One region of the Muribacter muris genome, then DNA from elsewhere that is predicted to be linked to it. Evidence: riboswitches for the same ligand, from Rfam matches in the RefSeq annotation. Region 1 holds a riboswitch; the other holds the start of a gene.
What was found. Region 1 has a riboswitch for lysine ahead of lysC (lysine-sensitive aspartokinase 3). Riboswitches for the same ligand answer to the same signal wherever they lie in the genome.
Positions count from the first base shown of each region.

Region 2: linked by a shared signal. The riboswitch ahead of E4T80_RS10180 (Na+/H+ antiporter NhaC family protein) and the one ahead of lysC (lysine-sensitive aspartokinase 3) in region 1 are both predicted to bind lysine.

Region 1 covers NZ_SPPA01000004.1:25,077-40,289, reverse strand. Annotated here, with positions in the region: gene mglC (galactose/methyl galactoside ABC transporter permease MglC) at 1-826, shown strand, start outside; gene E4T80_RS02560 (hypothetical protein) at 1,430-1,888, opposite strand; gene E4T80_RS02555 (tetratricopeptide repeat protein) at 1,892-2,764, opposite strand; gene E4T80_RS02550 (sugar efflux transporter) at 3,078-4,292, shown strand; gene parC (DNA topoisomerase IV subunit A) at 4,395-6,641, shown strand; gene E4T80_RS02540 (transglycosylase SLT domain-containing protein) at 6,803-8,944, opposite strand; gene hpt (hypoxanthine phosphoribosyltransferase) at 9,034-9,573, opposite strand; lysine riboswitch at 9,835-10,015, shown strand; gene lysC (lysine-sensitive aspartokinase 3) at 10,100-11,452, shown strand; gene araC (arabinose operon transcriptional regulator AraC) at 11,492-12,337, shown strand; gene E4T80_RS02520 (substrate-binding domain-containing protein) at 12,501-13,475, shown strand; gene E4T80_RS02515 (sugar ABC transporter ATP-binding protein) at 13,590-15,080, shown strand; gene E4T80_RS02510 (ABC transporter permease) at 15,064-15,213, shown strand, end outside.
Region 2 covers NZ_SPPA01000024.1:11,423-26,635, reverse strand. Annotated here, with positions in the region: gene hchA (glyoxalase III HchA) at 1-422, opposite strand, end outside; gene E4T80_RS10185 (LysR family transcriptional regulator) at 540-1,445, shown strand; gene E4T80_RS10180 (Na+/H+ antiporter NhaC family protein) at 1,664-3,190, opposite strand; lysine riboswitch at 3,320-3,489, opposite strand; gene E4T80_RS10175 (H-NS family histone-like protein) at 3,701-4,105, shown strand; gene purU (formyltetrahydrofolate deformylase) at 4,323-5,159, shown strand; gene rnhA (ribonuclease HI) at 5,167-5,631, shown strand; gene E4T80_RS10160 (ABC transporter substrate-binding protein) at 5,846-7,432, shown strand; gene E4T80_RS10155 (ABC transporter permease) at 7,597-8,550, shown strand; gene E4T80_RS10150 (dipeptide/oligopeptide/nickel ABC transporter permease/ATP-binding protein) at 8,550-10,505, shown strand; gene E4T80_RS10145 (ABC transporter ATP-binding protein) at 10,509-11,315, shown strand; gene E4T80_RS10140 (hypothetical protein) at 11,637-12,275, shown strand; gene E4T80_RS10135 (hypothetical protein) at 12,676-13,113, shown strand; gene E4T80_RS10130 (UbiX family flavin prenyltransferase) at 13,338-13,904, opposite strand; gene ttcA (tRNA 2-thiocytidine(32) synthetase TtcA) at 13,996-14,943, shown strand; gene E4T80_RS10120 (Na+/H+ antiporter family protein) at 14,973-15,213, shown strand, end outside.

The DNA of each region.
Region 1 (15,213 bases):
ATTGGTCAGCCAAGGTACAGACCTTTCCGCCGGTCGCCAAGTCGGGTTAGCCGCCGTGATTTCCGCCACACTGCTACAAGCAATGGATAATATGAACAAAGTGTTCCCCAATTTAGGGGAAATTCCTATTCCTGTGGTAATTCTTGCCGTTTGCGCCGTAGGGGCGATTATCGGTTTGGTAAACGGCTTAGTTATCGCCTATCTCAACGTTACCCCTTTTATTGCCACAATGGGGACGATGATTATCGTCTATGGAATTAACTCCCTCTATTATGATGCGGTCGGCTCATCGCCTATCGCCGGCTTCAACGAAAATTTCTCCGCCTTTGCGCAAGGCTTCTTCCGCATCGGTAGCTTTAACCTCTCCTACATCACCATTTACGCCGCAATTGCCGCTTTCTTGGTTTGGATAATGTGGAACAAAACCCGCTTCGGCAAAAATCTTTTTGCCATCGGTGGTAATCCGGAAGCGGCAAAAGTATCGGGGGTAAACGTTGCCCGCAACTTAGTCGCAATTTATATGATCGCAGGCATCTTCTACGCTTTCGGCGGAATGCTAGAAGCCGGACGGATCGGCAGCGCCACCAATAACCTCGGCTTTATGTATGAACTGGATGCGATTGCGGCGTGCGTTGTCGGCGGTGTTTCCTTTGCCGGCGGGGTCGGCACAGTTATCGGCGTCATTACCGGCGTACTCATTTTCACCGTCATCAACTACGGCTTAACCTACATCGGCGTCAATCCGTACTGGCAGTACATCATCAAAGGCAGCATTATCATTCTCGCTGTGGCGATTGACTCGCTCAAATATGCGAAGAAAAAATAGGCATATCCGAAAAAGGGCGTTTAAAACGCCCTGATTTTTTATTGCAAGCGGTGAGATTAGGCGGGTATTATGCAAAATCAAAAGACTAAATAAACCTATCCCTAATATTTTGATTGCCAATTCACTCCGAATAAAGACAATAAAATGACATCACCGACATTAAATATCCGACATATCGATTTCAATCAGTTATATATTGCAATTTCTCAATATCTTTGTTTTTTTGAATAACTGACTCCGTAAATTGTTCAGTAGTAATCTGTTCAGCCCAAACACTAGAATGAAAAGAAAATACCGAAGCACCTAAAAGTGCGGTGAAAAATAAAGATTTTTAAGTTGCATTATGTTTTCCTTATATTATTTTTTTAGTTTTTTCAAATAGATATTTTTTATATCAGAATCAAAATACCCGACTATTCGATATAACTCTTTTAATTCAAAATATAAATTATCTAAATCTGCTTGATACTGTTTTACTACGGAATCACCATATTCAATTTTCTTTATTTCCAATTCGCCCTCATATTTTGCGATTTCCCATCGCTTAACAGCAATTAGTTCATAAAGCGTACAATCCGATTTATCTAAACTAAATAATTCAACCTAACAATCTTTTAAAGTTTCTTCTGATTTAGTCAGCCTTCTATTTCTAACATAGCGGTAAATGATTTTCTTAATATCTTGCCGTTCTATAATTTTTTGAAATTGTTCGGATTGTTTTCCTACAGTTTCAATTTTTTTAGATAAATCAGGTAAAGCATTCTCAATATTTTGATTTATTTCATTCAGCTTTTTCTCCAAATTTTCTAAATCTTTTTCTGCTCTTTGAGCATTCTGTGTAAAATTCTGATATGACAAAATCGCTGAAACCGCAGGCACAGCTGCCCCTGCGGTTAAAAGCACGCCTAAAAAGGAAAATACAGCTAATGTGATATTCCAAAGTTGATCGTTTTCATATCGTTTTAAAAATAATGCTAAAATAAACGAGAATAAAATAATGGCTAAGCCAATACCAATAAACCAGGATTTAGTTAAACTATTCTTCCCATTAGCCGTACTCATAAATTATTCTCCCTTATTAAAAATACGATAAAGGTCACACCCGTTTTGATCACCATTATCACAGGCTTTACCTACCCAGTATTTTGCTTGTTGCTCATCTTGTCTAACACCGTGTCCTAGAGCATACATCAGCCCCAATTTAGATTGAGCCGCTGCCTCCCCTTGCTCTGCTGTTTTCTCAAACCATTTAAACGCTTGGTGATAATCCTGCTTCACGCCTTGTCCTTTGTCATACATCAGCCCCACATTAAATTGAGCCTTTGAATCCCCTTGCTCTGCTGCTTTCTCATACCATTTAAACGCTTGGTGATAGTCCTGTTTCACGCCTTGTCCTTTGTAATACATATTCCCCAAATTAAATTGAGCCTCTGCCTTCCCTTGCCCTGCGGCTTTCTCATACCATTTCACCGCTTGGTGATAGTCCTGTTTTACGCCTCGTCCTTTACCATACATCCCCCCCAAATTAAATTGAGCATTTGAATCCCCTTGCTCTGCCGCTTTCTCATACCATTTAAACGCTTGGTGATAGTCCTGTTTTACGCCTTCTCCTTTGAAATACGCATTACCCAAATTAAATTGAGCCTCTTTTACCCCTTGCTCTGCCGCTTTCTCATACCATTTCACCGCTTGGTGATAGTCCTGTTTTACACCTCGTCCGTTGTCATACATCAACCCTAATATAAGTTGCACACTTGCAACACCTTGCTCTGCGAATGGTTTAAATAGATTAAAAGCAGCAGCGTAATCTTGGTTTTCATACGCTTTCAAAGCTTGATTAAGCTTATTTGGTGCTGAATCTGCCATCGCTAACGGGCTTAAACCGGCAGTGGAAAGGGCAAATAATGCGGAAGCAAGTAGGGTTTTAGTGAATTTCATTGTTTTTCCTCTTAAAAAATAAACGCTTAAACTGAACAAAAAATAATTATAGATTGTTTTTTTTTTGTGCAATTATTTATACTAAAAAGCAGGTTTTATGCTGAAAAAATACAAGATAAGCGGGGAAAACAATGAAGATCGCAATTTGCGTAATATTGCAGTGGCAAAAAGGGCAGGGCATCAAGCTGATTGTAAAAGGGGATTATCAACGGGGAGCATAGCAAGCGGTGGGTTAGGCAGGATTTTTTGCAAATATCCTTATCATATAGTGCTACAATAGACACATCATTTATTTATGCTAAAAGAGCCGACAATGAAACCTGCCGTTCCCTTTTTTCCGCAACGCCTGCTTAGCCGGCGTTTGCTAAGTTCCGCTTCGGCGGCATTTTTAATTGTGATTTTTATGACGGGGCTGGCAGGCGCACTGCGGATTCCGGCACTCACCGTCTATTTGCATAATGAAGTTACCAATGATCCGATGATGATCGGGGTGTTCTATTCGATTAACTCCCTCGTGTCGATGGTGCTTAGCCAGATTGTCGCCCATTATTCCGACCGCTACCCTAACCGCAAGCTGATTATTTCCCTCAGTTGTGTAATGCAACTGTTCGGCTGCCTGCTGTTTGCGTTTAATCGGGATTACTATATTTTGCTGATTTTCGGCACGCTGTTAATCGGGCTGGGCTCGTCCGCCACCTCGCAACTGTTTGCTTTGTCGAGAGAATACACTCAAGCACAAAATCGGGATAGCACGATGTTCAACAGCGTGCTGCGGGCGCAACTGTCGTTAGCGTGGATTGTCGGCCCACCTCTTGCCTATTTTCTCGCCGACCAGCTCGGCTTTACCTTTATGTACGTTGCCGCCGCGACTATTTTTGCGATCTCAATCATCATTGTAATGTTGATGCTGCCGCAAGCGGTCGGTTGCGAGCCAAAATCGGCAAATGAGGAAGAAGATAATCTGCGGGAAGAGGGGATCACCAGTAATCGCCATTCGGTGATTTGGTTGAGTATCGCCTGCCTGTTGGTATGGACGTGCAACAGTATGATGTTCATCAATATGCCGATTTATCTCAGCGAAGATTTGGGGCTGTCAAACCGTGTGGCAGGCTTGATGATGGGCACGGCAGCAGGAATTGAAATTCCGATAATGCTGATTGCCGGCTACTGTACGCGTTTTATCAGCAAAAAAAGCCTGATGCTGATCGGTATTGTGGCGGGGATTGCCTATTACCTCGGTTTAGCCCTCGCCCAAACGGAATGGCAGTTGCTGGCAATCCAACTGTTTAACGGCATTTTTATTGGGATTATCGCCTCTATCGGAATGATCTATTTCCAAGATTTAATGCCTTACCGAATGGGCACGGCAACTACGCTGTTTGGCAATACCGGTTCGGCAAGTTGGATTGTCGCCGGACAACTCGCCGGCGTGATGGCAAGCCAATTTGGTTATCAAAGCACTTGGTATTTGGCGATCGGCTTTTGTGTGATTGCGTTACTCTTTATGGGGCTAGTGCGGAAAATCTAGTGTAAAAATATCCACTAAATCGCAAAATTCCGCTATAATCTGCACCAATAATTCTCGGCACGCTCGTTCGTGCCTTTTTGATGATCGAGTATAACTTTCGGAATGACTAACCAAATCAACTACGAAGGCATTGAGCAGATGCCGATTAAGCGTTTCACCGAAAACGCCTATCTCAATTATTCAATGTATGTCATTATGGATCGTGCCTTGCCGTTTATCGGCGATGGCTTAAAGCCGGTGCAACGCCGTATTATTTATGCGATGTCCGAACTCGGCTTAACTGCGTCCGCCAAATATAAAAAGTCCGCCCGCACGGTCGGGGACGTGTTGGGGAAATTCCACCCCCACGGCGACAGTGCCTGCTATGAAGCGATGGTGCTGATGGCACAGCCTTTCTCTTACCGCTATCCGTTGGTGGACGGGCAAGGGAACTGGGGCGCACAAGACGATCCGAAATCCTTTGCCGCAATGCGTTATACGGAGTCCAAATTAGCCAAAATTGCCGAGTTACTGCTCGGTGAATTAGGGCAAGGCACGGTGGAATATCAACCCAACTTTGACGGTTCGTTGGAAGAACCCAAATACCTGCCCGCCCGCCTGCCGCATATTTTGCTGAACGGCACAACCGGGATTGCCGTGGGAATGGCAACGGATATTCCGCCGCATAACCTCAATGAATTGGCAGAGGCGTGTGTAACATTATTGGATAATCCGACCGCTTGCTTAGACGATCTACTTGAGATTGTGCAAGGGCCGGACTACCCGACCGAAGCGGAAATTATCACCCCGCGAGCCGAGCTGAAAAAACTGTACGAGCAAGGCAAAGGCTCGATCAAACTGCGGGCGGTATGGCATAAGGAAGACGGCAATATCATTATTTCCGCCCTGCCGCATCAAGCCTCGCCCTCCAAAATTATTGAGCAGATCGCCACCCAAATGCGTAACAAAAAATTGCCGATGGTGGACGATATTCGGGACGAGTCCGACCGTAAAAATGCGACGCGGATTGTGATTGAGCCCCGCTCAAACCGCATTGATCTTGATGCGTTAATGGCTCACCTATTCGCCACCACCGATTTGGAAAAAAGCTATCGGGTCAATATGAATATGATCGGCTTAGACGGCAAACCAGTGGTGAAAAATCTGCTCACCATTCTCAACGAGTGGTTAAGTTTCCGCCGCACCACCGTTACCCGCCGTTTAAACTACCGTTTGGATAAAATCCTAAGCCGCCTGCATATTTTGGAAGGTTTGCTGACCGCCTATCTCAACATTGACGAAGTGATTGAGATTATCCGTGATGACGGCGATCCGAAAACCGAGCTTATCGCACGTTTTAATTTGAGCGAGCTGCAAGCCGAGGCGATTTTAAACCTGCGGTTGCGTCATCTTGCCAAGTTGGAAGAGTACGAGTTATACGCCGAGCAACAAAAACTCACCGAAGAAAAGGAACGCCTGCAAGCGATTTTAGGCTCGCCACGCCGTCTGAATACTTTAATCAAGCAAGAAATTCAAGCCGATGCCAAAACCTATGCCAGCCCTCGCCGCTCACCGCTTGTTGAACGGGCGGAAGCCAAAGCCATTGCCGAAAGCGATCTGATCCCGACCGAGCCGATTACGGTAATTTTATCGGAAAAAGGCTGGGTACGTTGTGCTAAAGGGCACGATATTGACGTGCAAGCCCTGAATTACAAGGCAGGGGACGGCTATTTGGCGCACGTTCACGGTAAAAGTAACCAACCGGTCGTTTTTATTGACAGTACAGGGCGCAGCTACGCTCTCGACCCGCAAACCTTGCCGTCCGCCCGTTCGCAAGGCGAGCCAATCACCAGTAAAATTACGCTGACGGACGGTGCAGCCGTGCAATATGTTCTAATGGCGGAGGATAATCAAAAAGTGCTGATGGCGTCAGACTCCAGCTACGGTTTTATTTGCCAATTCAGCGACTTAGTATCCCGTAATAAAGCGGGGAAAGCGGTCATTTCCCTGCCGGAAAATGCAAAAGTGCTGCCGCCACAGCTGATCGGTGATGATCCCGACACCCTGTTGGCTGCAATGAGCAGTGTCGGCAGAATGTTAGTCTTTCCGATTGCCGAGTTACCGAGCTTGTCAAAGGGCAAAGGGAATAAAATCATCAATATTTCCGCAGCAGCCGCCAAAGCCGGCACGGAATTATTGGCACGCCTATTCATCATTCGCCCGACCAGCTCGCTCGTGTTCGTTTCCGGCAAACGTAAAATCACGCTCAAACCAAGCGACATTGAAAAATACCGTGGCGAACGTGCCAGAAAAGGCGCACCGCTTGTGCGTGGCTTAAATGTCAATACCGAAGTGGCGGTTATTGATTGATCGCCTACAAAAACAGACCGCTTGCGGTCTGTTTTTACGAGTTTTCAACATTATATTGTGTTGCGCCATACTTGAGCTGCCCCTTTTTTAACGCTACGCCAATGACCGTTTACAACTATTAACATTACCACTTCATACATAGCCTATTTTGTGGCAACCCGCTAATAACTGCCTTGTTCCGCTTGGGTAAACATCATCTTATGTGGTTGATTTTGCAACAGTTGGTAATAATAGTCGTACGCCAGTACATTTTGCACATAGCCACGGGTTTCCAAAAACGGAATTGAGGCAATAAATTCGTCCATTGCCAAACGCCCGCCGGCACGTTCCAGCCACGTTTTTACCCGATGCGGTCCTGCATTATAAGCTGCGGCAATTAAAATGCGGTTATTCGGATATTTTTCGTTTAACTCCGCCAAATGTGCCGTGCCGAGCATAATATTTTTAAACGGATCGAGCAAATCTAGCTCGCTAAACGGCAGTTGCTGATTATCCGCCGTTTGTTTCGCCGTACTCGGCAACATTTGCATTAGTCCCTGTGCGTTGGCGTGGGAGCGGGCTTGCGCATTCCACGCACTTTCTTGGCGGGCAATCGCCATTGCAAAGGTTTTTGTGATATTGTGATCGGTCAAATGCAGATCAAACCATTGGGCATAGGTATTCGGCAAGCGTAGCTGAACATAATCCCACGCTTTCGCCTGAATTGTGCCTTCCACCGCTAAATCCACCCAGCTTTGCCCGTTGGCATAATCGGTCAATGCAATTTTTTCGTCAAAACTGACCGCTTGTAACAGGTCAATCCACGCTGTTTTTGCTGCCTCAAAACGTTTTAATGCTCTCAACTCCCGCACCCGTTCCAACGCCGGTGTAAATTGTGCCTGCTGATGAGGCATTAAAGGCACAACTGACGGCAAATTGAGGGTGTAAGGTTTACCCAAGGCGTGAGCGGCAAGCATCGGGTAAAATCCCCGCTCCATTGTCAAAGCATTCAGTAAGACATTTCGCTGTTTCGGGTCGGCTTTTGCCTGCCAATAACGCCATTCCGCTTTCTCTTTTGCTTGCGGTGTTAAATTGTCCAGCCACGGTTTCAACGGCGTTTGCTGGAAAATCGCCGTGCGTAATCGCCGCTCAGTGAGTTGATCTGCCTTTAAGGCGAGCAACTGTTCGTCCCGCCAGAGCTGAAAAGCCGGTTCGAGATTGTCAAATACCCGACTGATAAACGCCATTTTCCACGCTTTTTGCGTTTCCTCGCTCAGCCCCCATTTTTCCGCCCAGCCTTGATAGACAGAAAAGTTGGGGTTATCCATCTGTTCTGCCAGTGTACGCACAAACGCAGGGAAGGCTTTCTCAATGATCCGGCGATTAACCTCTGTAAGCGGTTGGTTCTGCACAAAATGTTGCAAATTTTTCGGCTCGGCGAGCAGTTTTTCCAACGCGGTCAACCAGCTGTTTAATTCGGGATCTTGGCTATTTTCGTTAAGCGAGACTAAGGCTGGCTTCGCCCCTAACTGAAATAAATAGAGTGCCTTTTGCTGAATTTTTGCCGCCGTTTTTAATCCCTGATCTCGCCAATAGGCTTCTATTCCGCCACATTCCAAGGGCAAAACCGCATTTTTGCGCCAATAACTCGCTTCTGCCTCACCCAATTTCTCATTTTGTTGCGCGATTTTACCCTGCCAAAAAGTATCGAACGCTGTCAGCAGTTCCCCCATTTCCGGCGAAGCGTTTGCCGGGCTGCCAGCCTGCTCCGCTTCCGGATTGAGTGCTGTTTTTTCGGCTAATAGCTGAAATTTTGCCGCAAACACACGGCACATATTGTCCATTGTCTCTGGCGGCACGGCTTGGCTGTACGCAATCAGTTCCGGTAATTTCTGTGCTTGATAATAGTGCGTATAAGGCAGTTGTGCCAACCGATTACGCTTGGCAATCAACGGATATTGGGCGGCAAATTGCGCGACTTCGTGCTCCAACTGTTCCGGTGTAAAACGTTCGCTTGCCACTAACGCCTTAAAGATAAGCCAATCGGCGTCCGGTTTTAAAGGGTAGTCATCGGATATTAAACGTTTCGCCAAAGCCAGTACACGATCGGATAATTTACCCTGCTTTTCGGCGTTTTTCAGCAAGGCTTCTAATTGTAGAAACTGTTCCCGTTCGACGACTAATGTTTGTTGTGCCTGTTGATATGCCTGCGTCCACTGTTGTTTCAATGCGTCCAATTCCGGTGCGGACACGCTGTGTTTCTCCGATTTAGCCATTGTCGCCGAACTAAACAACAATAGCGACACTAAGGTTTTCTTCCACATAATTCCTCCGTTTTTGATAGCCGTTAGAATACAAAAACCGCTTGAAGTTGCATACCACAAGCGGTTAGTTTAGCGTGTTTTTTTGACAATTAGGCGTCAAGCACCACTTTGGCAATATAATCCAAATTGCGATAGCGTTGGGCATAATCAATCCCGTAACCGACAACAAATTCATCGGGAATCGCAAAGCCTATCCACTCCACCGGCACGTCAACTTCACGGCGGGAAGGTTTATCCAACAATGTGCAAATTGCCAAGGATTTCGGCTCACGCAGGCGTAAAATATCGCGCACTTTGCTCAAGGTAAAGCCGGTATCAATAATGTCTTCGACAATCAGCACATCTTTTCCGGCAATATCGCCGTCCAAGTCCTTCAGAATTTTCACATCACGGCTGGATTCGGTACTCAATCCATAACTGGAAGCCGTCAGAAAATCCACCTCCACTGGCAAATCCAAGCGGCGTACTAAATCCGCCATAAACATAAACGACCCTCGTAACAACCCAATCACCACAAGGCTCTCACAATGATTATGCTGATAATAGTGGTTAATCTCTTTCGCTAATTCCTCAATACGCTGCTGCACATCTTGCTTTGGAATAAGGGTTTGAATATGGTGTTTTTTCATTGTCCGACCTTGAAATATAAGAAATAAAAAGTGTTAAAACTGCGGTATTTTATCCTTTTTTGTAGGTTGCAACAAACTTTTACATTCGGCAAGCGGGCGGTTTTGTAAGAAATTTTACCTATCTGACCGCTTGTTTTGTTCAAAATTAAGCCGTTTGATTTTAACCGCCGCCAAAAGCCGAAATTCCGTTTGACACTTAACGCAGATCAGGGTATTTCTATGCACGTTTTCCGCTCAATGCGGGGAAAAGTTATAAGTGATTATAGCAAGAGAGGCGCAACATTCAGGCAACTTATCTTAGGGAACTAGACCGTTTGAGGATAAGTGATGGGAATGCTTGCCGAGGTGTGAATTCACTAGACAGGAATGATCATCGGCTGAGTCAGGTTGAATCCTATCAGCTGTCATTTGAGCAAAGTTCAAATGGAGTGCTCTTAAATTTGTTCTCACAAACCAAAAGTAACTCAATTCCACCCTACCATTCTACCTCTTTATTTTGTAAACACATTCATCATAGGAAATTATTATGTCTTATCTTTCCGTTGCGAAATTTGGTGGAACCAGTGTTGCCGATTTTGAGGCAATGTCCGCCTGTGCCGATATTGTTATCGCTGATGCCAATACTCGTGTGGTGGTCTTATCTGCCTCGGCGGGCATCACCAATTATTTAGTCGAGTTGGCAAACGGTTGTGAGAGCGAACACCGAGAGATCATTTTAGCGGCAGTCCGTGCCATTCAATACCGTATTATTGACAAGCTCCAGCACCCTGAAAACGTGCGTGAAGAGATTGACCGCTTACTCAATCAAATCCAAATATTAGCGGAATCCGCCGGTTTAGCGACCTCCCCTGCTCTCACCGATGAGTTAATCAGCCACGGTGAGATGATGTCTACCCGCCTGTTCACCCAGCTGCTTCACGAAAAGCAGTGTCCTGCCGAGTGGGTCGATGTGCGTAATGTGGTAGCAACCAATAGTCAGTTCGGTAAAGCCGCCCCTGACGATACCAAAACCCAACAGCAAGCCGATCTCGTGCTGAAACCGCTGATTGCACAAGGTAAAATCGTTATCACCCAAGGGTTTATCGGGCGTGATGAACAAGGTAAAACCACGACCTTAGGACGAGGCGGCAGCGATTACACCGCCGCCCTTCTCGCTGAAGTATTGAACGCAAACGATGTGTTAATTTGGACGGACGTGCCGGGAATTTATACAACCGACCCTCGCATTGTCGCCAACGCCAAACGGCTTGAAACTATCAGCTTTAACGAAGCGGCGGAAATGGCAACTTTCGGTGCAAAAGTCTTGCACCCTGCAACATTACTCCCTGCGGTACGCAGTAATATTCCTGTGTATGTCGGTTCAAGCAAAGCCCCGCAACAGGGCGGCACTTGGGTAACCCGTGATCCGCAACCCCGCCCAACCTTCCGAGCGATTGCCTTACGCCGTAATCAGATTTTGATTACCTTGTCCAGCTTGAGTATGCTGCACGCCCAAGGCTTTTTAGCCAATGTGTTCGCTATTTTGGCGAAGCACAAAATTTCGGTTGATGTGATCACTACCTCCGAAGTGAGTGTTGCCCTGACTCTCGACAAAACCGGTTCGGCGTCCTCCGGCACGGATATGCTCTCGCCCGCTTTACTCGCTGAATTACAAGCCTATTGCAATGTGCAGGTGGAATCCGATCTTGCCTTAGTCGCTATTATCGGCAATCATTTGCATCGACAAGCGGGTATTGCTGGGCAATTATTTGCAACCCTCGCACCTTACAACGTCCGACTTATCAGCTACGGTGCCAGCACCAACAACGTCTGCACCTTAGTGAAAAACGAAGACGCCAATCAGGTTGTCAATGCCCTGCATCAAGCCTTGTTTGAATAATATATACGGAGCGCCATTCGTCAATGAATGGCGTTTTTAATGATGAATGAGAACACCTTTTCAGCCTCTTTTAATCACTGTGAGATCGCTGCCGGTATTACCCAAAGTGAAAAAGGCAATTACTTGGACTTTGTCGTTCATCGCCAGGAGGGAATGAAAGGTTATATGCTTCAACTCACTACGTTCGGAAAAGGGATAATGCACGACGGCAAGCACCCTTTGCCCTTACAACGTGGGCAATTATTACTATTTTGCCCTCACAGTGTCCATCACTATTTCCGCCAACCGGAATGCCCGTTTTGGCATTCTAAATGGCTCTATTTTTATGCTAAACCGGGCTGGCTAAAATGGCTGCATTGGCGTAATAACCAACAAAATATCGGTAGAATTACCCTAAATGATTCGGTGCTTTTTCAAGAAATCAGTCAATTATTCACGAAAATTGAATGGGAGCTAAAATCCGCTCATCCTTTCAAACAAGATACTAGCCGTTGCCTATTGGAATATTTGCTGATGAAATGTGTGTCTGCCGAGCAAAGCGACACGATTTTCCCCATTGATAGCAGAATATTAAAGGTGTGCGATCTCATCTCGGAAAATCTTTCACAAAATTGGAATGTAGCATTTCTAGCCCAACAGGTCTATTTATCGGAATCCCGCCTTGCACACTTATTTAAACAAGCGCTTGGAATGGGGATTATTCAATGGCGGGAGCAACAACGCATCAATGAAGCGCAAAAACTGCTCTATTTTTCTAACTTATCCGTACATAAAATTGCCAAATCCTTAGGCTATGAAGATGCGCTTTATTTTTCAAAAATTTTTAAAAAACATACGGAGCTTTCCCCTTCCGAGTTCAGACAGCAAGAACAAAATCGCTTATAAAAATGTGATCTGCTTCGCACTTTATTTTCGGTAGCAGAATATTCCATATTTATAACTGAAATTTACCTATTCTTTTACATCTCCGACCTCTAAGATATTTCCAGCCCTTAATTGCGGTCATTAAATTAAGGAAAATCAACTCACCTACTATGAGGACTTTCTGATGAAAAAACAAATGCTTAAACCCTTGCTGCTCTCTACGCTATTCACCCTTGGCTTCAGCAGTAGTCTACTTGCCAATGATGTTGTGAACATCGCCAAAATTGACGGTATGCCTTGGTTCAATCGGATGGCGGAAGGCGTTGTACAAGCGGGTAAAGATAATAATATCAATGCCTACCAAGTCGGGCCTGCAAATACCGATGCACCCCAGCAAGTGAAATTGATTGAGGATTTAATCACCAAAAAAGTGCGAGCCATTTCCATTGTACCTAACGATGCCAGTGCATTAGAGCCGGTACTGAAAAAAGCCAAACAGCAAGGTATTGTCGTCTTAACTAATGAATCTGTCGGGCAGCCCAGTGCCGATTGGGACATCGAAGTCATTGATAATGCCCGGTTTGCATCGGATTATGTCGAAGAAGTTGCCAAATCACTAGGCGGAAAAGGCGGTTATGTGATCTATGTCGGTGGTTTAACCGTTCCGCAACACAATCTTTGGGCGGATTTATTTATTCAATATCAACAAGCTCACTACCCTGAAATGTTTGAAGTAACCAGTAGAATGCCCGTTGCTGAAAATATCAATGATGCCCGCCGCACCACGATTGATTTGGTCAAAGCCCACCCGGATCTGAAAGCCGTCGTTTCATTCGGCTCACAAGGCCCGATTGGTGCAGGCTTAGCCGTCAAAGAAAAACGCTTGAAAGGAAAACTCAATGTATTTGGAATGATGATTCCATCGCAAGCCGCCGCCCTGATTAAAAGCGGTAATATTACAATGGGGATCACTTACGATCCGGCAAATGCCGGCTATGCTTTAGCTGCCGTGGCTGCTAAAGTGCTAAAAGGCGAAGCGATTGAAGACGGATTAGTAATTCCTCATATTGGCAAAGCCAAAGTCGATCACACCAAAAAATTATTACAATTCCATAAAGTGCTGAAAGTTACGCAAGAGAATATCGACAGCCTCTATTGATCGAAGATCGACAAGTGATTCATCACACTTTTACAAAAAAGAGCGGATAACAGACCGCTTGTTATCCGCTTTTATCCGGATACGCTTGCTCTCATCAATAACCAGGAAGTCATTATGCCCTTTATTTCAATGCACAACATCAGCAAAACCTTTGGCGGTGTCAAAGCACTTAATCAAGTCGATCTTCGTTTAAATGACGGCGAAGCACTATGCCTATGCGGTCAAAACGGCTGCGGCAAATCGACCTTAATCAAAATTCTATCCGGCGTTTACCAACCGGATAGCGGTGCGGAAATTCGGATTGGTTCAACATTGCATACGCAATTAACCCCTAAAACCGCTATTGAGCAAGGTATCCAAGTTATCTATCAGGATCTCGCTTTATTTCCTAATTTAAGTGTTGCGGAGAATATTGCCATCAATCATTACCGCCAATTTGGGATCGTTAAGCCGAAAGCGATCCGAGACATTGCTCAAAATGCACTGGATAGCATCAATGCAACCTTAGATTTAACCGCTAACGTTGAAGATCTCCCGATTGCCCAGCAGCAACTGGTCGCAATTTGCCGAGCCTTAGCCCAAAATGCCCGCTTATTGATAATGGACGAGCCGACCGCCTCTTTAACCGCTCACGAAGTCCATTATTTACTGGATATTGTGCTTAAGTTGAAAAGTAAGGGGATCAGCATCATTTTTGTCAGCCACCGCTTAAAAGAAATGCTGACCGTTTCCGACACGGTGTTAGTGCTAAAAGACGGTAGTAAGGTTGGTGAATACCCGATTCAAGAGGTGGACGAAAAACGCCTGACCTTTTTGATGACCGGTCTTACATTACATCAAAAGCGGTTAGATCCGCCCGATTTTTTGCAAACGCCGACAGTACTTGAGGTTAAAAATCTCTGTCTCGCCCATCAATATCAACAGATTGATTTCTCGCTTAAACAAGGTGAAATTATTTCGTTAGTCGGTCTATTAGGATCAGGACGTACCGAGCTCTGTTTGAGTTTATTCGGCATTACTCAACCGGATTGTGGTGAAATCAGGCTGAACGGGCAACGGATTTCCTTAAAAAATAACCGCCAAGCGATCGCCAAAGGGATTGTGTACGTTTCGGAAGATCGAATGAATACCGGACTGATAATGGCAGAATCCATCCATCACAATATAATTTCAACCGTGCTTCAACGTCTCACCGACAGATTTAATATTATCCAAAACCAATCTGCCCGCCGATTAAGCCAAACGCTTATTGAAAAGCTCAAGATTAAAGCCGCCGATGCGGATTTAGCCGTCAATACATTATCGGGCGGTAATGCCCAGCGAGTGTCTATTGCCAAGTGGTTAGCCGTTTCGCCCCAAGTGATGATTTTAGATTCGCCAACGATTGGGGTTGATGTCGCCAATAAAGCGGGGATTTTTCATATTATTCAAACACTGTCCGAAAAAGGGATTTCAGTTATTTTTATTACCGATGAAATTGAGGAGGCCTATTACCATAGCCATCGGGTATTTGTAATGAATAAAGGCAAAATAACGGCACAGTTTCGCCCAAGCGATTGTACAGAACAGGCTATTGAGGATATTGTTTATGAAAAATCTAAATAACCGTATTTTATTTTTAACGTTACTCGTGCTATTTGGGCTATTGAGTTTATTCACACACGATTTTTTAACCATCGAAAATATCTACGATATTTTTAATAATTATGCAATGTTAATGATACTTGCCTGCGGATTA
Region 2 (15,213 bases), on a different contig from region 1:
GTAACTTCATCAAGAATATCTGCCAATTTGTGAGGTTTGCTTAATTTAGGCAGATAGGTATTGTAAATAGTTGCTACTGCTTGATCCTCTTTCGGCATCGCCCACATTTCGAATTTAGCGTGATTGCCCGATAAAGTTGCTACTTCAATTTCAAAGCCAGCTTGGTGAATGTGTAACGTAGGAAGCAATGTTTCGACAGGGTGGTTGCCGGTGGAAAACCATTTGCCATTTTGCATTTGTAAATAGCGTTCGTCTGTGGCAATCATCAATACTTTATATTTACCGCCTGTATAGCTCTGTTTGAATTTGACCCCATCAAAGTTGGTATGTGGTGAGGTATATTGGCTAAGAGAATAATCAGAGGGGAAGAAAGCGTTATGTTCTGCGAAATCCGGTACAGGTTGTGTGTTCAGTGCTGTCATAGAAAAAATCTCCAAGTAATAAAATGACATATGAGAAATAGGTTTGCGATTATAGTAGATGTCTATCATAATAAAATAGATAAATATGGCATAAACTATCTCTAAAAAAGGAATAATATGGATAAATTGAGTGCTTTACGCTATTTTTGTGTTGCTTGTGAAACTTTGAATTTTCGGGAAACTGCCCATCGATTAGCGGTATCACCACAAGTGGTGAGTCGCACAATTGCCCAATTGGAAAAACAATTGGGGGAACAACTATTTAAGCGTAATACCCGCAATATTGTGTTGACGGAGTTTGGTAGCCAATTTTTACTGAAAGCCGAACGCTTACTCGCCGAAAGCGAAGCACTGTTTGCAACTAAACTGAACGAAAATGAAATGAGCGGAGTGGTGAGGATTACTTTGCCACCGTTACCCCGGCAGGCAGCGATTTTAACGGCATTATTGGAAAAACTGGCACCTTACCCGGATGTAGTAATTGATTGGCAAGTCGATTTGGATAAGCTTCATAGTGTCTGTCATCAAATTGATATTGGGCTACGCCTTTGTCTTGAGCCGGAGGCTGATTGGGTGGCACATCATATTTGTAATGTGCGGGAGAAAATTGTTGCTTCTCCACTTCTGATCAAGCGGTTAGGTAAACCGAAAAATTTGCAAGAGTTACAACAAAGGTATCCGTTAAGTGGCTTATTTAACCCAAAAACGGGAAGAGTATGGAATTGGTATATCGATCAACAGCAGCAAATAGGGGTGATTCATCCTGCATTTATTGCCAATAATATGGAGAGCGAATTGATCGCCGCTCGCACCGGTAGAACGGTTGCACAGCTATTGGAATGGGTATGCGAAGCAGATTTGATACAGGGGCAACTGATTGAACTCTTTCCAACACTGAACGTACCAATGTGGAAACTGTATCTGTATCGTCCTTATCAAGGGATAACGCCTACTCGTGTTGCCTATGTATTTGCCTGTTTAAAAGAGATTTTGGTGAAATTTTATCAGACTAAAAATGAATAAATTTAAGTGAGGAGTGTTACTTATAGAATTATATACTAACGGCACGGAGAGACTGTTTGAATTTAAGTCGGGACGGGATACTAAGTTGGCGTTCATTATAAAATCAAATCAATATTGTTATTAATAAACGAACGCCAGCGTAGCTCTTTGTAAAATTAGGCTTAAATTGGCACCCCCCTACATAAACCGAATTTATTCACTGAAACCAACCGCTTGTATTAGGCGGTTTTTTTCGCTTTAAATAAAGAGAGCAGTACAAATAAGATCACACCAGTTACTCCAAAAGCAAGTAGGGCGGATTGGCTGAAGCCTAGCACTAAATAGCCGATCAGCGAGGCTAGAGCAACGGTCATTGCGTAAGGTAGCTGGGAAGTAACGTGATCCATATGGTTACATTGTGCGCCGGTTGAGGACAAAATTGTGGTGTCCGAAATCGGTGAGCAGTGGTCGCCACAGACCGCTCCCGCCATTACCGCAGATAAACACGGCAGTAGAAGGCTTGGTTCTGCGTTGGCTGCCATTGCGGCGGCAATCGGTAACATAATGCCGAATGTGCCCCAACTTGTGCCGGTGGAGAATGCCATCACTGTGCCGAGTACAAATAAAATCGCAGGCAGGAATGCGGTATTGATATTGCCCGCAACGAGCGTTGAGAGATATTTGCCGGTTTGCATATTGCCCACGATACCGTTGATCGTCCAAGCAAAACATAAGATGAGGATTGCACCGGACATTGCTTTTGTGCCGATGAGGTAAGATTTGAAATAGTCTTCAATGCTAATTTGACGACTTGCTACGATAAGCAATGTGGCAACCGCTATGGCACTTAATCCGCCAACCACTAATGAGATACCGACAGTGGTGTTTTCAAACGCACCGAGAATATCAAAGGCTTTGCCCTCTGCTGCCAGTGCTTGATAACCGGTGTACATCATCATAGCCACGGTAGCAACAATCAGGGTAATGATCGGCAAAATCAGGCTACTTACGCGACCTTGTGAGAGTGTGTTTTCCGCATTGCTATGTGCATTAAGGGCTTGTTGTTCAAAGCGGGTCATTGAGCCGAGATTGATCGAGAAGTAAGCCACGGCGAAGACCGTTACCATTGAAAAAATGGCGTAGAAGTTCATCGCACTCATTGTCATAAAAGCGCCTAATGGGGAATAACCGGTGATGCCGTAAGTTGTGAGTAAACCGGCGACTAAGGTGATGATATAAGCTCCCCAGCTTGAGATTGGCATTAACACGCACATTGGGGCGGCAGTCGAATCTAAAATGTAGGCAAGTTTAGCCCGTGAAACCTTGAATTTATCCGTAACCGGACGCGCAATCGCACCAACCGCAAGGCTGTGGAAATAGTCATCAATAAAGGTAAAAAAGACCAAGCCGGCAGCCATCAGTTTTGCACCACGTTTGCCTTTAATATGTTGCTGCGCCCAGTTGGCAAAGGCTTGATTACTGCCGGAAATACTTAATAGTGCAGTTAAAATCCCTAATAAAATCAAAAATAAGACGATATTAACATTGTTGGCATTCAGCCCTTCTTCTGTATAAACTAAGGAAACAACGCTGTTTTTTAGATGTACAACGGCATCGACAAAATGCCCGTTGGCTAACATCAATGCACCGACAATAATGCCGATACTGAGCGAAATAATCACTTTACGGGTGAGAATTGCCAAAATAAGCGCTAATAATGCCGGTACAACCGACCATAAGGATTGAGAATAATCGACCAAATTCATAAAACCTCTAAGATTGTTTTGTTAAATGATTGCCAAATACAAAGAAAGAGATCTACTGAGTAAATTTACACTATTGAGTATAAAAATAATATTAAGGAAGGGAAATTAAAATAATGATGAAAAACCCAGCCTAACAGTAGCACTCCATAGTTTTCACTATGACAGTGTCGTCCCTTTCGGTAACGACCCCAACCAATTAAGATGACGCTTAATTGATTTCGGCAAATCCGCCTTTCTTCTTTCTTCACCGTTTTCCACTCGAAAAGAATACTTATCGGATTTGCACCTCTACAATTTGTAGGACACTGTTAGATTACCACTAAATCAGTGTCATTTCCAACAGGAAAAATGAAAAATTATTTAAACTAATGCCGAATTATTATTCAGCTGTTATTGAGTTTGTTTAAAAAATACTATTATTTTGTTTACCTAAAAAATAAATTAAGCTAATATAAGATAGATTTCATAATTAAGACAATAAAACAAGTTTTATTTATATAGGAGATAAAAATGTCTGAATTATTAAGAACACTGTCTAATATTCGTAGTTTACGTGTTGTTGCTCGTGAAACCACGTTGGAACAAATGGAAGCTATTTTAGAAAAAGTTACTTTTGTGGTGGAAGAAAAGCGTGAAGCAGAAAAAATGCGCGAGCTTGAGAATGCAAAACGTCTTCAAGGGTTAAAAAAATATCAGGAAATGCTTGAAGCCGATGGAATTTCTGCCGAGGAACTTGCTTTATTATTAGCAGGCACAACGGAGAAAGTGAGAACTTCACGCCCGCCACGTCCTGCGAAATATAAATTTACCGATGATAAAGGCAATGAAAGAACCTGGACGGGGCAAGGTCGCACCCCGCGTGAAATTCAACGTGCATTAGATGCCGGTAAGTCATTAAGTGATTTTGAAATTTAATTGACACTGTTTTTCTAAATAATCATAAAAAGAGAACCCCAGCCGGTTCTCTTTTTATCATTTTATTGAATAAAAAAGTGATTATTTAAATAAGCTGAAATAACAAGCGGTGAGATAACACCGATTTTTTGTAAAAGTAATGTGTTATTTGTAATAAGAATAGAATGGTTTATTCACTCTTGTGCTAAATAATTGATCATATTTAATGGGATAAATAATGATTGAACATAAAATTTTATTAACGGAATGTCCGGATGCGACCGGGCTAGTCGCTAAAATCACCAATATTTGTTACAAACATCAACTGAATATTGTGAAAAATAGTGAGTTTGTGGATGCCGAAACCGGACGTTTCTTTATGCGGACGGAATTACAGGGCATTTTTAACGATCAAACCTTGTTGGCGGATTTGGATTTGACGCTGCCACAAGCGGCAAATTATCGGTTAGTACCTAAAAAACAGAAACGGATTGTCATTTTAGTCACCAAGGAAGCGCACTGTTTAGGCGATATTTTAATGAAAACCTATTACGGCGGTCTGGAGGTTGAGATTGCTGCGGTGATTGGTAATCACGATACATTACGCAGCTTAGCGGAGCGTTTTGATGTGCCGTTCCATTTAGTGAGCCACGAAGGCTTAACCCGTGTGGAACACGACCAGCAATTAGCCGAGAAAATCGATCAATATACGCCGGATTATATTGTGTTGGCGAAATATATGCGGGTATTAAATCCGGAATTTGTCGCGCGTTACCCTAACCGTGTAGTCAATATTCATCATTCCTTTTTACCGGCATTTATCGGTGCAAGACCTTATCAGCAAGCCTATGAACGAGGCGTGAAAATTATCGGCGCAACGGCACATTTTATCAATAATGAACTGGATCAAGGGCCGATTATTATGCAAAATGTCATCAATATTGATCATACCTATACTGCCGATGCAATGATGCGTGCCGGGCGTGATGTCGAGAAAACGGTGCTAAGCCGTGCATTAGAGTTGGTATTGGCTGATCACGTGTTCGTTCATCAAAATAAAACGATTGTGATGTAACTCACCAATGAAACAGGTTGAAATTTTTACGGACGGCTCTTGCTTGGGAAATCCCGGTAAAGGCGGCATTGGTATTTTGTTGCGTTATAAAGGGCAAGAGCAAACCGTCAGCAAAGGCTATTTCCAAACCACAAATAACCGAATGGAGCTTCGGGCCGTGATCGAGGCACTTAATCTGCTGAAAGAACCCTGCCAAGTGCTGCTTTATAGCGACAGTCAATATATGCAAAACGGTATTCAAAAATGGATTTTTAATTGGCGGAAGAATCACTGGAAGACCAGCCAGAATAAGCCGGTTAAAAATCAGGATTTATGGATAGCGTTGGATCAGGCAATTCACCGTCATCAACTGCATTGGAAATGGGTAAAAGGGCATTCCGGACACCATGAAAATGAGATTTGCGATCAGTTGGCGAAGGCGGGTGCCAATCATCCGACTCTTGAAGATGTCGGCTACCAGCCGGTGGAATAGCGGCAATTTCGTGAACTAGATCACAAATGTCAAGATTGGTTTTGACAAAATGTTGACATAGCTTTTGTTACTGTTATGATGTTTTTAATTCATTTTTAACTTTATTTTTGATTGAATTACTCCAAATAATGTTAAAAGCGTTTAACGATTATTCAGATTCAGTTGTACTGAAGTTAATCACCCTCTTAGACACAACACCTTAAAGGAGTCTTTTATGGCTAAACATTTTGAACATAACGAATCTCGCCGTGGCTTTATGAAATTGGTTGCCGGCGTAGGAGCAGGTATTGCGTTTAGCGGCACATTGGGTTCGCTCTCCTCAAATGCGTATGCCGCACCGGCAGCAGGCTCAACGATTGAAGCCGGTATTGCTTACCCTATCTCCACCGGTTTTGACCCGCTGACTTCAAGCGGTGCATCATCATTAGCCGCTAACTTACATATCTTTGAAGGGTTGGTTGATTTACATCCGGCAACACGTCAGCCGTATTTAGCCCTTGCGGCGAAAGAGCCGGAGCAAGTTGATGACACCACTTGGCGTGTTACTTTGCGTGACGGTGCAGTATTCCATAATGGTAATCCGGTTACTGTCGAAGATGTAGTTTACTCGTTTGAACGTGTGCTTGATCCGGCAAAAGCCTCTTTATTTGCTCAATTTATTCCGTTTATTGAGACGGTGAAAGCGGTCGATGATAAAGTGGTGGAATTTAAACTGAAATATCCGTTTGCGTTGTTTAAAGAGCGTTTAACCATTGTTAAAATTGTCCCGAAAGCCTTGGTTGAAGCTGGACAATCGGCATTTGACGCCAATCCGGTCGGTACGGGGCCTTATAAATTTGTGTCTGCCGTCAAAGACGATCGTATCGTATTTGAAGCCAACTCGGCTTATAACGGTATCTATCCGGCACAAGTGGAAAAAATGACGTGGTTCTTACTCTCTGACGATGCCGCTCGTGTAACAGCCCAAGAGTCCGGTCGTGTACAAGCGATTGAAAGTGTGCCGTACTTAGATGCGGATCGTTTAAAACGTAAAGGCACGGTTGAAGCGGTGCAATCTTTCGGCTTACTGTTCTTAATGTTTAACTGTAAAAAAGCGCCGTTTGATAACCCGAAAGTACGTCAAGCCTTACATCACGGCATTGATACGCAGAAATTGATTGATGTGGCATTCTTCGGTAATGCACAAAAAGCGACATCCTATGTGCAAGCGACTCACCCTGATTATGTGAAAGCCGACACTCAATATGAATACAGCAAAGAGAAAGCGGCGGCATTACTCAAAGAGGCGGGTGTTGAAAAATTAGAATTTGAACTGCTTTCAACCGATCACTCTTGGGTGAAAGAGTGTGCGCCGTTAATTCTCGAATCTTGGAATGCCATTCCGGGCGTAAAAGTGAGCTTGAAACATCTACAATCCGGCGCACTATACGGCGGGCACGTGGATAAAGGCTTATATGAAGTGGTGGTTGCACCGGGTGATCCGTCTGTTTTCGGTAATGACCTTGATCTATTACTTAGCTGGTGGTTCCGTGGTGATGTTTGGCCGAAAAAACGTTTTGGCTGGTCAGACACACCGGAGTATGCGGAAGTCCAAACATATTTAGACGAAGCGGTTAAAGCGAAAACAGCCGAAGAAGCGAGAGGTTTCTGGACAAAAGCCATCAATGTTATTGCGAAAGAAGTACCGCTCTATCCAATCGTGCATCGTAAATTACCAACGGCGTGGAACGATAAGCAATTATCCGGCTTCCAACCGTTACCGACAACCGGTCTTTCTTTTGTCGGCGTTGGTCGCAAATAATTATTAAGTTGTATCCGCCTACGGCGAGTAGGCGGCATTAAGAGGCCTTACCTAAGGAATACCCTTTTACAAGCGGTCTTTATGTGTGAATTTTTTACAAAAACCGACCGCTTGCTTACCCTCTCATAGCTATCTATCCACTCACCGTTTAATCGGAGAATAAAATGGAAATTGTACTTCGTTTGTTATTACGTCGCCTAATGGCTTTGCCGATTATGATGCTTGGCGTAACAGCATTAGTGTTTATTGTTTTGCAATTCACGCCGGGCGACCCTGCCACTGTGGCATTAGGGGAGAGTGCCAGTGAAGCGGCAAAAGAACTATACCGTGAACAGCACGGACTGAATGACCCCATTATCGTCCAATATTTTCGCTTTATTGTGAATTTATTGCAGTTTGACTTCGGAATGACTACACCACCGGAGCAGCCGATTATTGATATGATCGGCAAATCATTTCCGCTCACATTACAACTGACATTCATCGGCGTATTTTTAGCAGCGATTATCTCTTTCAGCCTTGGCGTGTTAGCCGCCTTGCACCGAGATCGTTTGATTGACCAAATTATCCGCTTTATTTCGGTTGCCGCAGTCGCGACACCGTCATTTTGGTTAGGGATTTTATTGATCCAATGGTTCTCCCTTGAATTAGATTGGTTACCGTCAGGCGGATTTGTCCCCCTCAGCGAAAGTGTCGGCGGATATATTGCGTCAATGGCACTGCCGTCTTTAGCATTAGCCATTCCGGTTTGTGCCTCGCTTATCCGTGTGGTACGTACTTCAATGGTGGAAGAGATGGATAAAGATTATGTCCGTACGGCGATCGGTAACGGCGTACCCTATGCTACGGTGATCCGTCATAATGTTTTACGCAATGCGCTAATCACGCCGGTTACCGTACTGGGTTTGCGTGTCGGTTATTTGCTTGGCGGCGCAGTGGTTATCGAACAGATTTTCGATTTGCCGGGAATGGGTAAATTGATTTTTAACGGTATTGTTAATCACGATTTGCATTTAGTTCAGGGCGTTGTCTTGACGATTGCGTTTACTTTCGTGGTAGTGAATATTATTGTGGATATTCTTTACCTGCTGATTAACCCAAAAATTCGGAGTCTATAATGTTTCGCCAAGGATTAGCTCAACGACTTGCGTCGGGCGGTGCAAGATTTAGAGCGTTACCAACCAGTTCAAAAATCGCCCTCGGCTTTATTGTTTTCGTTGCACTTATTGCGGTGTTTGCCCCTTGGGTCGCCACTTACGATCCGCTTCAAACGATCAGACCGGTACAATCACCAAGTGCAGATTATCTGTTTGGCACGGATCGCCTCGGGCGTGATGTTTTCTCCCGTATTGTGTATGGGGCGAGAACCTCCCTCTTTATCGGTTTAGGAGCAGTAGGCTGTGCGATTATTTTCGGGAGTATTCTCGGTGCAACGGCGGCAACCGCACAAAAATTCGGCAATGAAGTGATTATGCGCTTGATGGATATTCTGATGGCGTTTCCGGGGATTGCACTCGCTGCCGTCTTGATTGCCACATTCGGTAATTCTTCTCCGGTCATCATCATCACGATTGCGATTGTTTATACTCCGCAGTTAGCCCGTGTGGTACGTGCAAATGTGGTGGCGCAATGGGAAGAAGATTATGTGCGTGCCGAGCGGGTCATCGGCGGTAGCCGCACCTATATTTTGCTTAAACACGTGGTACGCAATACTGCCGCACCGGTTTTGGTTTTTGCGACCGTAATGGTTGCCGATGCGATTGTACTGGAAGCCTCCCTATCATTTTTAGGGGCAGGCGTGCAGCCGCCATACCCGTCTTGGGGGAATATTTTAGCGGAAGGGCGTAATCTTGTCTTAAGCGGTTTCTGGTGGGCAACAACCTTTGCCGGAATGATGATTTTATTGACCGTACTGGCACTGAATATTCTCGCGGAAGGTTTAACCGATGCATTGGTGAACCCAAAACTCAAACGCAGTCCGACCACGAAAAAAGAAGATGTATCTAAACCGCTTTCGACCGATGTGCAAGAAGCAATGGCAGAGAGGCTTGCCCTTAAACGTTACTTATTGAAATTAAATGAGAAAGAGAAAAGTCGTACCGATCGTATGCAGTTAGATCCGAATGCAAAACCGATCTTACAAGTTAAAAATCTCTCTATCCGTTTCCCGAACCGCTATGGCGATATTCCATTGGTGGATAATATCAGCTTCACCGTTAATGAAGGGGAAACAATGGGCTTGGTGGGTGAGTCCGGTTGCGGTAAATCAATTTCTGCTTTCTCAATTATGGGACTATTGCCAAGTACGGCGAAAATTAGCGGAGAAATTCTATTTACGGATCGCAGCGGTAAACAACATAATTTATTAACCTCGCCGGATCTCAACAGCCTGCGTGGACACGAAATTTCAATGATCTACCAAGATGCACTCAGTGCGTTAAATCCGTCAATGCGGATCAAAGACCAAATGGCACAGTTGATCAGCCGTGGCGGTAAACAAAGCGCAGAAACCTTGTTACAGTGGGTGAAACTCGATCCGGAAAAAACGCTCAACCGTTATCCGCACGAACTATCCGGCGGGCAACGTCAGCGTGTGCTGATTGCAATGGCGTTAGCCAGAGAGCCGAAATTACTGATTGCGGACGAGCCGACAACTGCCCTTGATGTAACGGTACAAGCGGAAGTGATTAAGTTGTTGAATGAACTGCGGGAAAAACTAGGGTTTGCGATGGTGTTTGTGAGCCACGATTTAGCTTTGGTTGCTCAAATTGCACACCATATTACCGTAATGTACGCTGGGCAGGTGGTAGAAGCTGCGCCGACGACACCGTTGCTAGAAAACCCAACCCACGAATATACCCGTGGCTTATTAGGGTCGGTACTTTCTACGGAATGTCGGGCGGAACGTTTATATCAAATTCCGGGCAGTGTACCGTCGCCGTTTGATTTTGCAAAAGGCGACCGTTTTGCCAGCCGCTCGCTCAGACCGGATGCAAATCCGAATCAACGTTTAAAACTTGTGCCGACGGGCGATCATCCTAAGCACCTTTGGGCTTCTCATTTGGAGGGATAAATAATGAGTATGAAACCATTAAAAGCACAACCGATCATTGAATTAGATAACATCGTCGTGCAATTTCCTTCCCGGGACGGTTCACTATTTAACCCGAAAAAATTCACGGCGGTTGGCGGTGTGAGTTTGACAATTAACGCTGGTGAAACGGTTGGGATTGTCGGACAATCAGGCTGCGGAAAATCTACCCTCGCCAGTGTGATTATCGGATTACAAAAACCGACACAAGGCTCGGTCAAATTTAACGGCTTACAAATGAAGTATGGCAGTACAGAAGCGCGTAAACAGTTTGGGCGGCAAGTGTCTGTCATCTTCCAAGATCCGGCAACCGCGCTTAACCCGAGAATGCGGGTGTTGGATATTCTCAAAGATCCGATGGATATTCATAATATTCTACAACCGCACGAGCGGGAAAAACGGGTATATGATTTACTTTCACGGGTAGGCTTGCCCCGTTCGGCGGCACTGGTTGAACCAACCCGCTTATCCGGCGGGCAAAAACAGCGGGTGGCTATTGCCCGTGCCTTAGCGCTTAATCCGAAACTGATTGTCGCTGATGAACCAACCTCCGCACTCGATGTTTCCGTACGGGCACAGGTATTGAATTTGTTAGCGGATCTGAAAAAGGAACTGAATTTGGCGATGGTATTCATCTCCCACGATTTGCAAACGGTGCGCCAAGTATCCGATCGCATAGTGGTAATGAACGGCGGCTTGATTGTCGAACAAGGCAAAGCCAATGATGTTTTCGATCATCCGGAGAAAGAGTATACCCGTATCTTACTTGATGCAGCGCCGTCGTTGCTTTAGTTAATACAAGCGGTAATATCCTAGTAGATTTTTACAAAATGCCCGATGTTGATATCGGGCATTTGTATTTACTTTGAAAGATTGTATTTGTTATTTCGGTTTTATTGGTGATATTTATCTATGTGTTTTCTAAAACGATCTTGTATCCATTCTTTTATCTTTATTATGTGTATAAAACTCGCAGCCTAGAGAGATATAAATCACCTCACAAATTTTGAACATTTATCTATTTTTTATACTAAACAGATGTTATTCTGCGCAAATAAACACCTATTGTGCTGAAAAAACATCACTGCCAATGATGATAAAAGGAAAGCCCGAATGAAAAAGTTAAACCGATTCTACCTCATCTTCATTTTAAGCATAGGTATCCTCATCGCTTATGCACTATACAAAAAAGACAAAGCCGAACAATGTGCTAAGGCAGGCGTAGAAAACACCATATACAGCTTTATTGATGCTATGAAAGAGGATCGGGATGATAGCAAAAAACGATACGATTCCTGTAACTATGACGAGCGATGTGAAATCTGGATAATACCGAAAACAACCATTGAAGAATTCGCTGATAAAGCCACTGATTATCTCAATCACAGCAAGCCTTCCTTTATCATAGATGCCGACGGAGATCCCGCACAAATAATGGAATTTGACACTACCCTATTTATAAAAAGTATCAAAGGCAAGCGGCTACAGACATTTTCAATCAATGAGTTTAAGTACAAATCTGTTGTCTATGAGTTCGGCTCCGAATTGCAGCTCTACAATCAAGAAGATTTTGTGATTAAAGATCATAAATTATTTATGAAAATGAAATATTTAGGTGGTATATATAATGGTCCTAGTTATCGGTTTTGGGATAAAATTACGCAAGGACATAACATCACTCGAATATACCCTTTAGATGAATGCAAAAATATAATTGGACTTTATACGTTTGACCTATTAGTTAAGGAGTAAATATGACCATTATTAGAATGAACCAAGAGTACGATAAGCTTACACTTGATGCTTAGCTATAAAAGAAAAAATACTCATATTTCTTATTTTTCAAATATCCTCTCTTAGCCGTTTAAGCCGTTTTCTCACCGCTATTCATCACTCAACATTCCTGCTTCCTATTTTGTTTAAAAAATGTGAAGCACCTCACAAATTTTGAATATTTATCTATTTTTGTACTAAACAGGTGCTATTCTTCAACAAGAATCGTAAAATACACAGAGGAAATAAGATGGTCAGTATAAAAAGTATGAAAAAATATATAAATCCAAGGAACATTATTTTACTACTTACATTAATATGTATATACCCTTTTGGGGATTATTTGGCCGCCCGTATAGTTACCCCTATCCGCTGTAAAATGTGGGAAGGTAAAGAAGTCGAAATCTTTCTTACCCCTGAAGAATGGCGAAAACTATCAGGTGTTAAGGAATCCTTAAAAGATACAGAATGGATATACTATCCTACTATTGAAGGAGAGCCTGAACAAGAACCTTTTTTTATCAAAAATCAAGGGTTATATAAACCTGTAATGTACTTCAATGGTAATGAGCATAGTTTATCCAGTGTGAACAGTAGATATCCTAACGTAAACATATATACATATGTGTATCCAGAAACTATTTTTGGACATAATACCTTTATTCTTTACGACCATAAACTTGAAAAAGTTATCGTGCAATATAATGATATTGCAGGTTATATGATATCCCCATTATCTGGATTAGCTGACAGCTATCGCTGTAATAATAGTCATATTTCAGATGGGATTGAGCTAATAGAAAAATATTTAAACTAAGGAGATTAAAATGTCTAATAACAACTTTGCTTTATTCGTTACAAGAGATTTAAGGTGAGCTAATAAATAGAGCAAATTAAATAAAAACATTAAATTTCTATAAATGTTTTTTCTTAATTTAAAATTTACTCACCTTTTAGAACGAGATCTATCCTTAATCTCTCTCCATTTGTTTAATTGTAAAAAATGGTGTGGAACTGACCGCTTGTAGTTACTTTTTGTAGTTATTTTCCTGTCCAACGTGGCATTTCAATGTTCAAATCAAACAGATCTAATGCTCTGGCGGCAGAGTGGGTAATGATTTCATCGGCGGTTTGTGGTTGGTGATAAAGTGCCGGTACGGGCGGGAAGATAATGCCGCCCATTTCCGTTACTTTCCGCATATTATCAATATGGGCGAGGTTAAGTGGGGTTTCTCTCACCATTAGTACGAGCTTTCGGCGTTCTTTGAGGACGACATCGGCAGCACGGCTCAATAGATTGTCGCTAAAGCCGTGTGCAATGCCAGCGAGGGTGCGCATTGAGCAGGGTGCAACTAGCATTCCTAAGGTTTTAAACGAGCCGCTCGCAATACTTGCACCTAAATTATGGATAGGGTGGATAACATCAGTAAGAGCCAAGACTTGTTGCTCGCTGATAGATGTTTCGTATTGTCGGGTTAATTCAGCCCCTTTTGAGAGCACAAGATGCGTTTCAATATCCTCTAATTGATTGAGTAGTTGCAACGCTTTGTAGCCATACTGAAAACCGCTTGCGCCGCTAATGCCGAGAATAATTCGTTTGGTTGCCATTTTTATCCTAAAAACTTGAAAAAAATAGGGAAGTGTTTACTATGTGCCATTTTATTAAAGTTTAAATATAACGACACGCATTTTGAGCATTATGACCCAAGATTCCTTTCAAAACACGCAAAAAGAGAAAAAAAACGTTTATAACCTGAATAAGTTGCAAAAACGCTTACGCCGTAATGTCGGCAATGCGATTGCCGATTTTAATATGATTGAAGACGGCGATCGGGTAATGGTTTGTTTATCGGGCGGCAAAGACAGCTATACGTTGTTGGATATTTTGTTGAACCTTAAAATCAATGCGCCGATTAATTTTGAATTGGTGGCGGTGAACCTCGACCAAAAACAGCCGGGCTTTCCCGAACATATCTTGCCGGAGTATCTCACGCAAATCGGGGTGGAGTATAAAATTGTCGAAGAAAATACCTACGGTATTGTGAAAGAGAAAATCCCCGAAGGTAAAACCACCTGTTCGCTATGCTCACGTCTTCGCCGTGGTATTCTTTACCGCACGGCAACCGAGTTGGGCGCAACGAAAATTGCATTAGGGCATCACCGAGACGATATGTTGGAGACCCTCTTTTTGAATATGTTCTACGGCGGCAAATTAAAAAGTATGCCGCCGAAGTTGATTAGTGATGACGGCAAGCAAATCGTGATTCGCCCGTTAGCCTATTGTAAAGAAAAAGATATTGAGAAATACGCCGAAGCAAAACAATTCCCGATCATTCCGTGTAACTTGTGCGGCTCGCAGCCTAATTTACAGCGCCAAGTCGTAAAAGAAATGCTGCAAACTTGGGATCGTCAATATCCGGGGAGAATTGAAACAATGTTCAGTGCGCTGCAAAATGTGACACCGTCCCATTTATGCGATCCGGCGTTATTTGATTTTAAAGCGATCCGCCACGGGCAGCACTTAGACGGCATTGAGGGCGATATTGCCTTTGATAAAGCCGACATTCCGTCTATGCCGATTGTGCAAGAGGACGAGGATATGCTAGATTATACGGAAAATGGCGTCATTAGCGTTAAACCGATTTAATTTTATTATTCAAAGAGAGGTCAAACACAATGTTATTTACTAATGAGGTTGTCATCTCAATTATCGTGTTACTCGCACTGAGTTTGTTGCGAATTAACGTGGTACTTGCGTTGATTATTGCCGCCTTAACCTGCGGTATTTTGGGGCACTACGGTGTCAATGAAGCAGGCCTCAGCGAAGCACTGAATCTGACGATTAAAAACTTCACCGGCGGTTTAGGTGGTGGGGCGGAAACGGCGATGAACTATGCTGTATTAGGGGCGTTTGCGG